4 regions of the Paenibacillus sp. FSL P4-0184 genome follow, and region 1 is predicted to be linked to each of the others. Evidence: riboswitches for the same ligand, from Rfam matches in the RefSeq annotation. Region 1 holds a riboswitch; each other region holds the start of a gene.
What was found. A riboswitch is a leader RNA that binds a small molecule or an ion and turns the genes downstream of it on or off. The one in region 1 is predicted to bind cyclic di-GMP.
Positions count from the first base shown of each region.

Region 1 (3,202 bases):
TAGCTGTACTGCCTCCACAGGTGCTAAATAAACATACCTGTTATCGGACAATCGTCTTCTGACCTAATGAGGACTATAGCTTAGTAGCTCTGCAATAACGCAGAGCCACTAAGGATCGACCTGTAATTTTCATCAATCAGGAGACATCCGGAAGATAAAGTGCACTTGCTGGAACTGTCTCTTTAGCTTGACTAGCACTTTCCCACATCAAGCGGACTCTCGCATCGCCTTCATTTTCGTAATACTCCACCTTGATATCGTATAGCTGACCAGCCTTCAGCGTTATATTCCCCTTACGCTCAGTACCACTTTGCTTAGTCCAACTATCAATCACGGATTGCCCATTCACCCACACACGGATGCCATCATCTGAGGTAGTGTAAAATGTATATTGCTCATCATAAAATGGCTTAATTTTACCGCTCCAACGTATGGAGAAACGATCAATCCCGAGGGCGGCATCCGGCGATCCTTGCCGCCAATTGAAATCGATAATTGCATCAGTTCTAGTAAGAGCTGCTGTTCCCGATAGCTGTATGTTGTTGTAATATTCTCCTGCAAGCCCCTTCGCAAGAGGAATGGCTGCCTCACCATCTTCTTCGGGAGGTGCCGGCGCTGGTGCAGCGCTAGGTGTCGGTGCCAGACCAGTATTTAATTTATCTCTGGTCAGGGTGTAGTTGCTATTCATAAATGTTTTGATTGTGTCTGCACTGTTATTCTCGTAAAGCATTTTTCCCCAGCTCATCATATACGTCCATTTACTTTGTGATTGCTGAAGCTTCTCCAGATTAGGCATTTCACCATTCTCCCCGATCGCAATCGGTTTGCCTGCGGCTAGACTCAACAAGCTGTCATAGTATTTTTGCTGGTAATCATTTTCGTATATATCTACTGCCAGAATATCTACTTTATCAGCACCTGGATAAGTTAGCGCATAAGGATCTGACCAAACATTGGGAGCATTCGGACTCCATACCCATAACAAATTATTTAATTTATGAACGTTAACAAAACGGTCATACATAATATTCCAAAGTTTAGAAAAGTTATTTTTCTTCCCCCACCAGAACCAGTTCCCGTTCATTTCATGATAGGGTCTCCAAAGCACCGGAACATTGGCATCGCGCAAGCTTTTTAAAGAGACTGCCACCTTATCAAGTTCAGCGATCAGACTGTTATATTGCTTGGTACCCGGTGTAACGTAACTATCGAACTCATTCTGACTAAGTGTTTTTTTCACATTATCCCAGTCATAAGAGGTGCCCGGCAGGTTAGCATGAAAAGTCATAGCTACGATCCCGCCCGCTTTATTCCAGTTGATGGCGCTGTTCACCACATTTTGACGCTGCCAGGTCATCGTTCCTTCTGACTGACCGCTGATCGCGCCCAGTTCATAACCGTGAAGAGCGGCATATTGTCCGCTGGTTCCCTTCAGCATATTGTTAATTTCATCTGGACTTTCTAAATAGTCATGTTGACCAGCAATAATACCTTTTCCTGAGATCGAGTAAAAATAGTTAAGCAGCTTTACGGCTTCAGGTGAGGCTCCTGGGGTAACTGGCGTTCCAGAATTTGAAGCAGCTATGACAACAGACGGCGAAATTCCAACAGTAAGCGGAAGTGCAGTCAGAAACAAGACGAGTGACAGAAATGCGCCAAATAATCGATACGTACGGTAAGCTTTCAAAATAATCTCCCTTTCGGTAGCCAGGCTGCCACTCTTTCGAAGGCCCTATAGCTTTGCGTCCCTACCTTTCGATAGGTTTGCCTTTTCAATTTAAGAGAAATAATCTCTCTTACCGTAAGTATCGACGACAATTAATGATATATTTAGTGTTTTTATGACTTTTTTTGATAATTGAGTCAATTTACCTGTTTCAAGAAATTTTGGATTGGTTAAATAGATAGGTTAGACCTATGAAATGAATTGTTGTAGTTCTATATCATTCCAGTCTAAAGTAATACGAATGTTATCTTCTTCTACTAATTCAGAACCCGTCTGTACCTCTATAAACTCGACATCCGTCAAAGCAAGGATCGCGTGCTTCGTTCCTTCCGGTATACGTACCACGTCCCCAGCCTTCACATTATGTTTTTTCTCATTCAGCACAATACTTGCTTCGCCGCTGACGATTGTCCAAATTTCACTACGCTTGCGATGTAATTGATAGCTGATATTATTCCCCTCGGATATAAAAATCCGTTTGGTCAGCACTTCATTGCCTTCATCATATTTCACATAATCAATAACTTTGTAATGGCCCCAGCGGCGTTCCTCGTACATCGGTCTTTGTTCAAAGGTCTTCAGCACTTCTTTAATCCGCGGGCTCTCAGCTTTATGGGTAACTAGAATCCCATCCGGGCTAGCCGCAATGATCAGATCCTTCGCACCAATTACCGTAATCGGAATATCCAGCTCATTAATCAAGCAAGTCCCCTCAGAATCCGCCGTTACAAAACCTTTTCCTACATGTTTGCTACTCATTTCCTCTGTCAGCGTATTCCACGTTCCAAGATCCTTCCAGAATCCATCATACGGCTGTACTACAATATGTTCTTCTTTCTCTACCACTTCATAATCAAAGCTGATGGAAGACAATAGCTTATACTGCTTCTGCAATTCTTCATATCCTAAAGGCAACCCTTTACGCTGCAAAATATCTAACAAGTACCCTAAGCGGAAGGCAAACACTCCACAATTCCACAATGCATTTTGCTCGATGAGCTGTTCTGCTTGTATGCGGTCTGGTTTCTCTTGAAAATGACTCACCTTCATAAAACCATTTCCCCCCGCCTCTTCGGTGGTAGGAATAATATATCCGTATTTCTCTGAGGCATGTTCAGGAACAACACCCATTAGTGCCAGATTTGCTCCACTTTCCAGCATGGTCCCCTCAAGCATAGCTATGGTATCGAAAAAGGATGCTTCTACATAAGGGTCAACAGGCAATATTGCTACCGTCTCCGCTGGAGAAACACCTGCCACTGAATAAAGATAGGTAGCTGTTAAGGCGATAGCCGGAAAAGTATCCCGACGCTCCGGTTCAACGATAATCGGCACATGACTTCCCAGTTGGCTTTGTATCATTTCTACTTGGCTGCGGCCGGTGGCCAGATAAGATGATTCTGCCATCCCCGCTTCCTCCAGCTGTCTCCAGACACGTTGTACCATGGATTCTGGTTCACCTTGAGGGCTTTCAAG
Region 1 covers NZ_JBBORN010000001.1:1,037,617-1,040,818, forward strand. The annotation lists gene MKY52_RS04435 (glycosyl hydrolase) at 137-1,687, opposite strand; cyclic di-GMP riboswitch class I at 1,700-1,779, opposite strand; gene MKY52_RS04440 (sugar phosphate nucleotidyltransferase) at 1,916-3,202, opposite strand, start outside.

Region 2 (3,202 bases), 530 kb from region 1:
CCTTCAGAAAATATTCAACGAAAAGGCAAACGCCTGTTGTCGCTCCGTACTCAAGTCCCGACTTTATTATGTTTTCAACCTGCTATCAAGTCATCCTGCGAGCAACGAACTCACTATATCATTTTGAAACAATTAGTTCAAAGCACTCGTGGCTAACTATCAAGCGGATAGCCTAAGCTACGAATTGAAGTTTTTTAATGTAATTTTCATGTGAGCATCATCTTATTTTCAGGTTCAAGGTATATATTGAAGACACCAAACACCCCCCAGTGTTTTGTGGTATAAATCTCTCAGGTCTTGCCAACTCCCATGGTAAGGCCTATTTTTTTTGTTCGCTAATTAAATGGGGGAGGGGGCAGCTTCTTCGCTACTTCACTTAATCTGATACTGCTCTTCATAGCTCTTAAAAGATGAAATATCCAGACCGAGATATCTGCGCATATGAATGGCAGCTTGGGCAGCGACAATGTCGTTTAACAGCAGCATTCGTTCATGGTATCCACGACATATAAATTTGGCTTCTATCCCCGTGTTAAGTCTGTTCTGCTCATAAACCTTGATTCCCCGTTTTCTCATCTCTGAACGAACATCTCTTAGATCTGTTGTAGCAACTGCTGCGGCTGTTTCAAGAACCTCCAGATAGGGGGTGGGTGTTCGTAAATGTGCAGATAGAATGGCGGAGTCCCGTTCGAAAGCTGATAAAATCATCGGAAGCAATAAATAAGATTTCACCAGCATGTTGTCCCTGCTTTCAGCTCTATTCATGAATCTCATCACCTCTAATGGGAACGTATATTCGTATTCTACCCCGATATTCCAAAAATAATCAATGGTATTTCTAAACAGCTAGTCCAATGTGATTGAATTCACAACTAAATTAGAAAGAATAAAATATATTAAAATTGTAATAATAAAAAATAATGCTTCAGACTTATATAAAGGGAGAATTAGGATGAATGAGGAAGGAAGTCTCCGCCGTGGAATGGTATTTGGTTTGATTCTAAGTATTCCATTATGGATATCGATATTAGGTTGGATAAAGTTACTTTAAAATTAAAGGAAAACCTTTGTGTGAAGCGCCTTTAGGCGCTTTTTTTGTGCTTGCTTACGCGTATGAATATCAGAAGGGATTGATTGACAATTGTGGGGATGGAGCGCTAAACTATTATTAGTTCAAAAGTATTAAAAGTCATAGACGATTATTTAATAGGATGCTTAAAATGCTAGTTCTAATCTGCAAGTCAATACATATATTATCATGATAATAGCAAACCGCCTGAAAGGGTGGGACGCAAAGTCCAGGAGTCTAAAGTGTCTTAAATGCGCTATGACCGTCCGACTGCCATGAGAAGGGAATTCCACTTCTTTTTTGGCGGTCTTTTTTGTTGTTAGGTCCTTTAGAGTTTCTGGTAATTATTCTGATTAAATATAAATCATAGATTTAGGAGGTGTGCTTTTTGAAAAGAAGAATGAAACCGCTGCTAGCACTAGTATTAGCGGGGATTTTGACAGTAGGTAGTGGTCTTTCTGGAGGTCATTTGGTAAAAGCGGCTGGGGAGGTGCTCCCCTATACTCCTACACCTGTGTTAGGTATTGCAGGGAATTTTAATACTTTTATTTTTGGGGATTTCAAACAATCTAATGATCAGGTTCATGGGCGCCTTGCGGCCAAAGGTAACATTACTTTGCAGAATTACGGCGTATCCAAGGATAATCCAGGTGGAGATGTTCTTATTGCTGGTAATGACATCAGTTTTACTAATGGGACTGTTCATGGAGCATCCGTTTATGGTGGTGTTTTTTCCAGCAACGGTGTAGATCTTAAAGAACCAGCGAGAAAAGGGACTCCTATTGATTTTGATGCTGAAGAGCAATTTCTTATTGGACGTTCTAATGAATTCTCTTCACTTGCTACAATAGGAACTTTCAAAAAGGAATATGGGAAAATAACGATTGATGCTCCGGAACCATTTAACGTTCTTAATCTTAGTGCTGCCGATTTCGCTGGTGCTAATGGCTTACAGTTTAATATTGCAAATAGCGCCACAGTTATCATTAACGTTAGCGGAAGTTCAGTTAACATTCCAAGCTTTCAAATCTGGGGAGGGAGCCCTAACAAGGTATTATTTAATTTTTATGAAGCTAGCACTGTTGACATTGGAAGTTTAACAATAGAAGGAACTATCCTAGCTCCGCTTGCAAAAGTAACTTATAATTCCGGTGAACTGCATGGGACGCTGATTGCAAAGGGATTTGCTGGTGGGGTGCAGATGCATTGGTATCCATATGGAGGGGAAGAACCACCTCCAACACCAACGCCGACCGTGACGCCAACACCAACGCCGACCGTGACGCCAACACCAACGCCGACCGTGACGCCAACACCAACGCCGACCGTGACGCCAACACCAACGCCGGCCGTGACGCCAACACCAACGCCGGCCGTGACGCCAACACCAACGCCGGCCGTGACGCCTACGCCGACGTCGACCGTGACACCAACACCGACGCCGACCGTGACACACACACGCCTACGCCGTGCGTGACACCGACACCGAAGCCGACACACACACCAAAACGCACACACCAACACCGACACCGAAGCCGACACACACACCAAAGCCAACACCGACACCGAAGCCGACACACACACCAAAGCCAACACCGACACCGAAGCCAACGCACACACCAAAGCCAACACCGACACCGAAGCCAACGCACACACCAAGGCCAACACACACGTGACGCCAACCAAAACCAACACCAACGCCGATCGTGACGCCAACACCAACGCCGATCGTGACGCCAACACCAACGCCGATCGTGACGCCAACACCAACGCCGATCGTGACGCCAACACCAACGCCGATCGTGACGCCAACACCAACGCCGATCGTGACGCCAACACCAACGCCGATCGTGACGCCAACACCAACGCCGATTGTGACGCCAACACCAACGTGACGCCAACACCAACGCCGATCGTGACGCCAACACCAACGCCGATCGTGACGCCAACACCAACGCCGATCGTGACGCCGACACCGAAGCCAACGCACACACCAAAGCCAACACCGACACCGAAGCCAACGCACACACCAAGGCCAACACACACACCAAAACCAACACCAACGCCGACCGTGACGCCAACACCAACGCCGATCGTGACGCCAACACCAACGCCGATCGTGACGCCAACACC
Region 2 covers NZ_JBBORN010000001.1:1,571,276-1,574,477, reverse strand. The annotation lists gene MKY52_RS06735 (hypothetical protein) at 373-765, opposite strand; cyclic di-GMP riboswitch class I at 1,257-1,347, shown strand; gene MKY52_RS06730 (choice-of-anchor A family protein) at 1,458-2,546, shown strand; gene MKY52_RS06725 (hypothetical protein) at 2,539-2,745, shown strand; gene MKY52_RS06720 (hypothetical protein) at 2,776-2,964, shown strand; gene MKY52_RS06715 (LPXTG cell wall anchor domain-containing protein) at 2,961-3,202, shown strand, end outside.
Region 2: linked by a shared signal. The riboswitch ahead of MKY52_RS06730 (choice-of-anchor A family protein) and the one ahead of MKY52_RS04435 (glycosyl hydrolase) in region 1 are both predicted to bind cyclic di-GMP.

Region 3 (3,202 bases), 110 kb from region 1:
TGTACGAGTGCTTTTATGCGGATGTGCAAGGCTGAAAATTTAGATATTCGGATGGATCATTGCGGAAATGTGATTGCTAGAAGAAATGGAAAGATAGAAGGGCTCCCACCCGTTGTAATGGGCTCTCACTTGGATACGGTATACCAAGGTGGGAAGTACGATGGGGTAGTAGGTGTAACGGCTGCTTTGGAAGTGATCAAACGTCTAAACGAAAAAGGGATTGAAACGGATCATCCGATCGAAATTATCTCATTTGCCTGTGAAGAATCCTCGCGTTTTGGTATTTCAACAGTAGGCAGCAAAATAATGTCAGGGTTATTTCAGAAGGAGAAATATAGGTCTTTGAAGGACAAAGACGGTATTACAATGGAAAAGGCATTTTCGCTATGTGCACTTGATTATAACAGTATAGATCAGGCGAGTAGAGTTAATGAGGAATTAAAAGCGTTTTTCGAATTACATATTGAGCAAGGTCCTGTCTTAATAAACAATAATAAAAGAATTGGAATTGTGACTGGAATTGCTGCGCCCGTGAGGCTTCATATTCAAATATCAGGGAAAGCATCTCACTCCGGAACGACACCTATGAATATGAGAAGAGATGCTTTTCTGGGTGCTTCTGAAATAGCGTTAGAGCTTGAAAAAGCAGCCAAACTCGAACAAGAATTTGGAACGGTTGCGACGCTCGGGGTGATAGAAATCTTAAATGGAGCCATGAACGTGGTTCCGGGAGAAGTGGAAACTAAAATTGATATCAGATCTACTTCCGTGGCATCCAGGCAACGTGTGTTAGACCATTTGTATCAGACGATAGCCTCAGTACAAGAGAGCAGACAACTTGAAATTGCGAGTACGGAAATCATCTCCGAGGAACCAGTCCTATTATCGGATGAGATCACTCATGTTCTAGAATCCATTTGTGAAGAGAAGGGGATATCGAGTCAACGGATGATTAGTGGGGCAGGGCATGATGCCATGAACATGAACAAACTTTGCCCAGTAGGGCTTATCTTTGTTCCTTCTGTAGATGGACTTAGTCATCATCCTAATGAATATACAGACTTGGATGATATCATTATGGGGATTGATATTTTAGAAGAAGCTGTTCTTCGTTATGCGTTTGTAAGACAAACATAGTTCGTGTTGAGAAGTAAGTCCCAATGTGACATATATATATGTTACATTGGGCTTTAGTATCTAATTTTATAATTGTTCGCAGAATTGTTGCTTTACATTAATAAATATTATATTAAAGTTAACATTGACGTTTGTGAAAAATTTCCCATTCAAAAAAATTAAATCACAGCGGAAATAGGTCTTTTGGAGGTAACATATTTTTAATAGAGTATTTAGGACTAGTAATAGTGAAAACAAAATATTGGTAAACCTATTGAAAAATAGGGACACAAAGCCATAGGGTCTAAATCTATTTATAGATATGACAGCCGGTTGCATGCAGTGGGAGTTTCATGCTCTTATTTTTTGATGCATATGCAGCCGTTATCATTCTGATAGCGGCTTTTTTTTGCTCGTTTTCTAATAAAAAAACGTAATAAATCGGAAAAAGGATGATAGTACATGGATCAGACACAACCACTGAGAGTATGGAGAATGATAGGCCTCGTCATAATGGCAACGTTGATATTTTGGGGGTGTTCTTACTATTTCATAAAATGGACTGCTAACTCTTATGAGCAAGAAGCGGTTGCTGCTACATCAGAAGCTACGATACATGCGAGTAAATCGGTTGGAAATATGATACAGGGTGGATTAGATTCATTAGATGGAATTGCTGATTCTATTTCGGAAATCAATTATATGGATTGGGATAAGACCAAAAAATATCTGCATCACTTTGATAAAAAATATAATTTTATTCGAATTAGCATCAACAGCCCAGATGGTAAAGCTTACGCATCGGATGGGACAATGTTTGATGTATCAGATGAAGTAGGGTTTCAAAAAGCTCTGCAGGGTATTAGCAGTATTTCTGATCCATTCTTAGATAAGATCTCCAATAAAGAAATTATTACGATCAATAGTCCACTTAAGTTTAAAGGTGAAGTGAAGGGTGCTTTATCTGCCAGCAGATATACACAGGATCTTTATGATGCTCTTGCAGTTTCTTTTTTTAAAGGTCATGGTTATTCTCAAATCATTGATCAAAAGGGACAAGTCATTATCCAATCGAAGAATCTCGAAGAGGATAAGTCCATTGATAACATATTCGAAAGTATAAGTATTGATTCTAGAAATAAGAAACAACTGCAAATCTTTAAAGAGAACATAACCGCAAAAAAATCTGGAGTAGGAATATTTTGGATTAACGGAGATAGCAAAATGGTTGGCTATTCGGGCATCCAGGGGGTTGAGGACTGGTATATTCTCTCCGTGATACCGAAAGATGTGATCATGGCCAAAGCGTCTCAAATGAGCCAGGCGACTTTTCTATTATGTGTAATCATGTTTGTCTTATTATTGATCATATTTGTAAACATTCTATTAAATAAGAGCAAAATTAGGAAACAGATGGAGAGGATTGCCTTTGAGGATGAGTTAACACATCTTTCTAGAACTAATAAATTTGTTAAAGATGCTCAGTATTTACTTAAAGAGAAACCGAATACAAAGTTTGCTGTGTTGCAATTTGATATTGAACAATTTAAATACATAAATGAAATTGTCGGTTTTCATGAAGGAAATAGCATTTTGATTCAAGTGGCTAATAGCTTAACAGCAAACACATTAGACGAGGATGTCATTGGACGCTTAGGGGGTGATCGTTTTATTCTTTTCACTTCGTATGATAATAAGGCGGAATTAATCATCCGTATACAAGTACTTACTGAACAAATGAGCGACTATACATTTGGAAATGAAGAAGGTTTTAGGCTAGTGATTAATTGTGGAATTTACTGTATAGATGATCGTCAGAGCGATATCCTCACATGTATTGACCGAGCAGGAATCGCTTGTAAGTCCATTAAAGGTGGATACAAGAGCTCATGCACTTTCTTTGACGAACAATTGTTATTGCAGATACACGAAGAGCAAGACATCGTAAGAAAGATGGATGCTGCCATGACAAATGGTGAATTTATAGTATATTTACAACCGAAAATGGATCTGCGAGTGAACAGTTTTCATGGCGCTGAGGCATTGGTTAGATGGAATGATCCTCAGAAAGGACTTATATCTCCTG
Region 3 covers NZ_JBBORN010000001.1:926,790-929,991, reverse strand. The annotation lists gene MKY52_RS03985 (Zn-dependent hydrolase) at 1-1,137, shown strand, start outside; cyclic di-GMP riboswitch class I at 1,371-1,457, shown strand; gene MKY52_RS03980 (bifunctional diguanylate cyclase/phosphodiesterase) at 1,579-3,202, shown strand, end outside.
Region 3: linked by a shared signal. The riboswitch ahead of MKY52_RS03980 (bifunctional diguanylate cyclase/phosphodiesterase) and the one ahead of MKY52_RS04435 (glycosyl hydrolase) in region 1 are both predicted to bind cyclic di-GMP.

Region 4 (3,202 bases), 3.2 Mb from region 1:
CGATCGAGTCGGCCTGCCGGATAATCCTTTCTTTTAGTCCCTCAGTTATTGTACTTTCACCGCAAGAACTTTTAGAGATGGTAAAGTCTGCTATCGCAAAAATTTCCGCTATTTATGAGGATTTTTGACACGAAATCTAAAGAACTACTCCGAAAAGAAGATTTATGTCAGTTCTTACTATAGACCAATCACCTTTAAATCCCATATAATAACACCAATACATAATATTAATAAGGAGGACATTATACCAATGAACTGGATGCATAAACTTCCGTTAAAACAAAGAATTGTTGCCGGATGTTACCTCGTTGCCGCACTATTTGCCATTCCTGTTTTAGTTACTTTTATGATCTTAGGCAACATTATTTTGGGTATTGTTCTAATCGTTGTTCTTGCTGCTCTAACCTTCCCAGTGGCCCGCTTTATCGAGAGAACGCTTACATCTTCTTTTGATGACATCGCGAATGTATCTCATAGTATTTCAAAAGGGGATTTTACTAGTAGAGCCGATGAGAACGGGTCTATGGGGGACGTAAGTCGTTCCTTTAATACTATGATTGACAAGCTCAAGAAGATTTTGACAGAAGCATCACAAATCACTCGTCAAGTTATGGATGCAAGCCGTGGAATCGAAGATAAGAATCAGAATTTGAAAATTGTCATGGCACAGGTAGCCTCTTCGTCTAACGAGCTAGCTCTTGGTGCAAATGAAATATCTACGGATATCGCTGAAATGACAGAATCTATTAAAGATATTGAGAATAAAGTATCCAATTATACGAACTCAACGAAAGAAATGAACAGACGTTCAATACATACATTAGAACTAGTTGAACAAGGACGGCAGTCCGTTGATACTCAAGCTGAAGGCATGCGCAAAAACATCCAGGCTACTCAAAAAGTAGCTGATACTATCGAAGCCCTGTCTCATAATGCTCGCGGAATTACGATGATTACAAAAACCATCACAGAGATCGCTGAGCAGACCAACCTCTTATCGCTGAATGCCTCCATCGAAGCAGCACGCGCCGGAGAGCATGGTCGAGGATTTGCTGTAGTCGCACAGGAGGTTCGTAAACTTGCCGAGGAATCAACGGCTTCAACGAAGGAAGTCTTTGGCTTAGTTCGGAGCATCGAAACTGATATCAAACAAGCGATTGACAATATCGCTATCAACGAAGAAGTCGTACAGGTACAGAATGAGATGATCACTCAATCTGCTCATATCTTTGCTCAAATTGTGCAAAGTGTGCAGTATATTACCGAGCAAATCTCTTCCTTCTCTGCTGAAAGTGATCTGATGTTGGAAAGTGCCTTGAAAATCTCAAGTGCAATAGAGAATATCTCTGCGATCACACAGCAAACCGCTGCCGGCACCGAGGAAGTATCCGCCGCTATGAATGAACAAATTAATGCCCTGCAGTCTGTTGCTGAAGAAACTGAGAAAATGACACAGGCTGTGTTTAATCTACAGAAGACTATCCATATTTTCAAGTTTTAAGTCACTTGCAAATCATATAAACAAGTCCAAAAACTCCTCCTAAGTTTTGACTTAGGGGGAGTTTTTTTATATCTATTATTTCATAGGTTGGACAATACTTTCGTCAAAATTCGAGTTAATTTGCGAAAATATATTGACAAAGGTTCTCTAGGAATATATTGTAAAGGAAAATTCTTCTTATAAATTTTAAAATTAATATTGGCAAAATCTTCGAAAGAGGATGACGCAAAACCATGGATCTACAGCCTCATTTTTTTAATCAGAGGCCATGACTGCCAGGTTGCAGAAAACCAAAACGACTGAACAATTGTTCAGTCTCTATGGCGATTTATGCCACCAACCTGTGCCCTAATTCAGAGCACAGGTTTTCTAATGTTTGATTTTAAAATAACAATCAACTTGTGAGGTGTATTTTTTGAAGACAGTCGCAGATTACATGTCGGAAGCACTACGGAACCTAGGTGTTACCCATTCCTTTGGTATTATCGGGAAATCCATTTGTCCTATTGTTCTTAAAATGGTAGATTACGGTATTGAATTTATTCCTGGGAGACATGAGTCCAGTTCCGGCTTCGAAGCAGCCGGGTATGCGCTTAAAACTGGAAAACTAGGTGTAGCTTTTGGTACTTCAGGTCCTGGTGGAACAAACCTATTAACTGCAGCAGCACATGCTAAGGCTAACAACCTACCTGTCCTATTTATTACTGGCCATCAATCTATTAAAGAGCTTGGAATTCCCCAATGTCAGGACTCTACCTCTTTTCTAGCTGATTTAGCTGATATGTTTAGACCTGCCACCTTATATAGCAAGCTTATTGAACGTGGAGATCACTTTAACACAATCTTTAATCATGCCATATCCATTGCTTTGAGCGGTAATCGTGGTCCAGTTCACCTTTGTATTCCTTTTGATGTACAAACGGAATTGCTAGAGGAATGTAATATTGTAATCCCTGAACGCGAATCACTGGTTAGCCATGCTAATATCGACCGTGTACTTGATGCTATAAATAACTCTAAGAATCCAATAATTATCGCAGGTAAGGGCGTTAACCGCTCAGGAGCACATAGTGAGCTAATTCAATTAGCGGAAACATTTAATATTCCTGTAGTTACATCTCCAGGTGGTAAAGGGGCTATAGCTTGGGATCATCCACTCTATCACGGTCCAATTGGAGTAGGCGGTTGTACCCATGGGGATGACTTGCTGAATCAAAGTGATCTATTTATCGTTCTCGGGTCACGTTTAAGTGATATGACTATTTGTAATCTTAAAAGGGAAAATCATCCTGCAACATTAATTCAGTTTGATAGCGATCCGACTTTTGTCGGAAAAATATTGTTCTCTAAAACGATTCCAGTGACTGGAGATCTACGCGACAATCTAGTTTACTATCTCAATAATATTGACACGAACAATATCACAAAACGCGAAGCACCGACAAATTCCGATTATACCGAAGAGCCTCCGATTTTACCAAACCTTTCACTTGCATCGGTCTTGAGTACGATGAGTGATTTGATTCCTTATAACAGCACAGTCTTTGTTGATGATGGAAGTCACGGTTTCCATGCTGCGAAATGGTACAAGGTTAAGAAACCGGGCAGTTTTGTTTTCGATGCTTACTTTGCTTGCATGGGTAATTCCATCGGGATGGCGATTGGTGCAAAGGTTGCTGCTCCAGAAGAAACGATTTTCTG
Region 4 covers NZ_JBBORN010000001.1:4,200,394-4,203,595, reverse strand. The annotation lists gene MKY52_RS18375 (helix-turn-helix transcriptional regulator) at 1-128, shown strand, start outside; gene MKY52_RS18370 (methyl-accepting chemotaxis protein) at 251-1,501, shown strand; cyclic di-GMP riboswitch class I at 1,692-1,789, shown strand; gene MKY52_RS18365 (thiamine pyrophosphate-binding protein) at 1,908-3,202, shown strand, end outside.
Region 4: linked by a shared signal. The riboswitch ahead of MKY52_RS18365 (thiamine pyrophosphate-binding protein) and the one ahead of MKY52_RS04435 (glycosyl hydrolase) in region 1 are both predicted to bind cyclic di-GMP.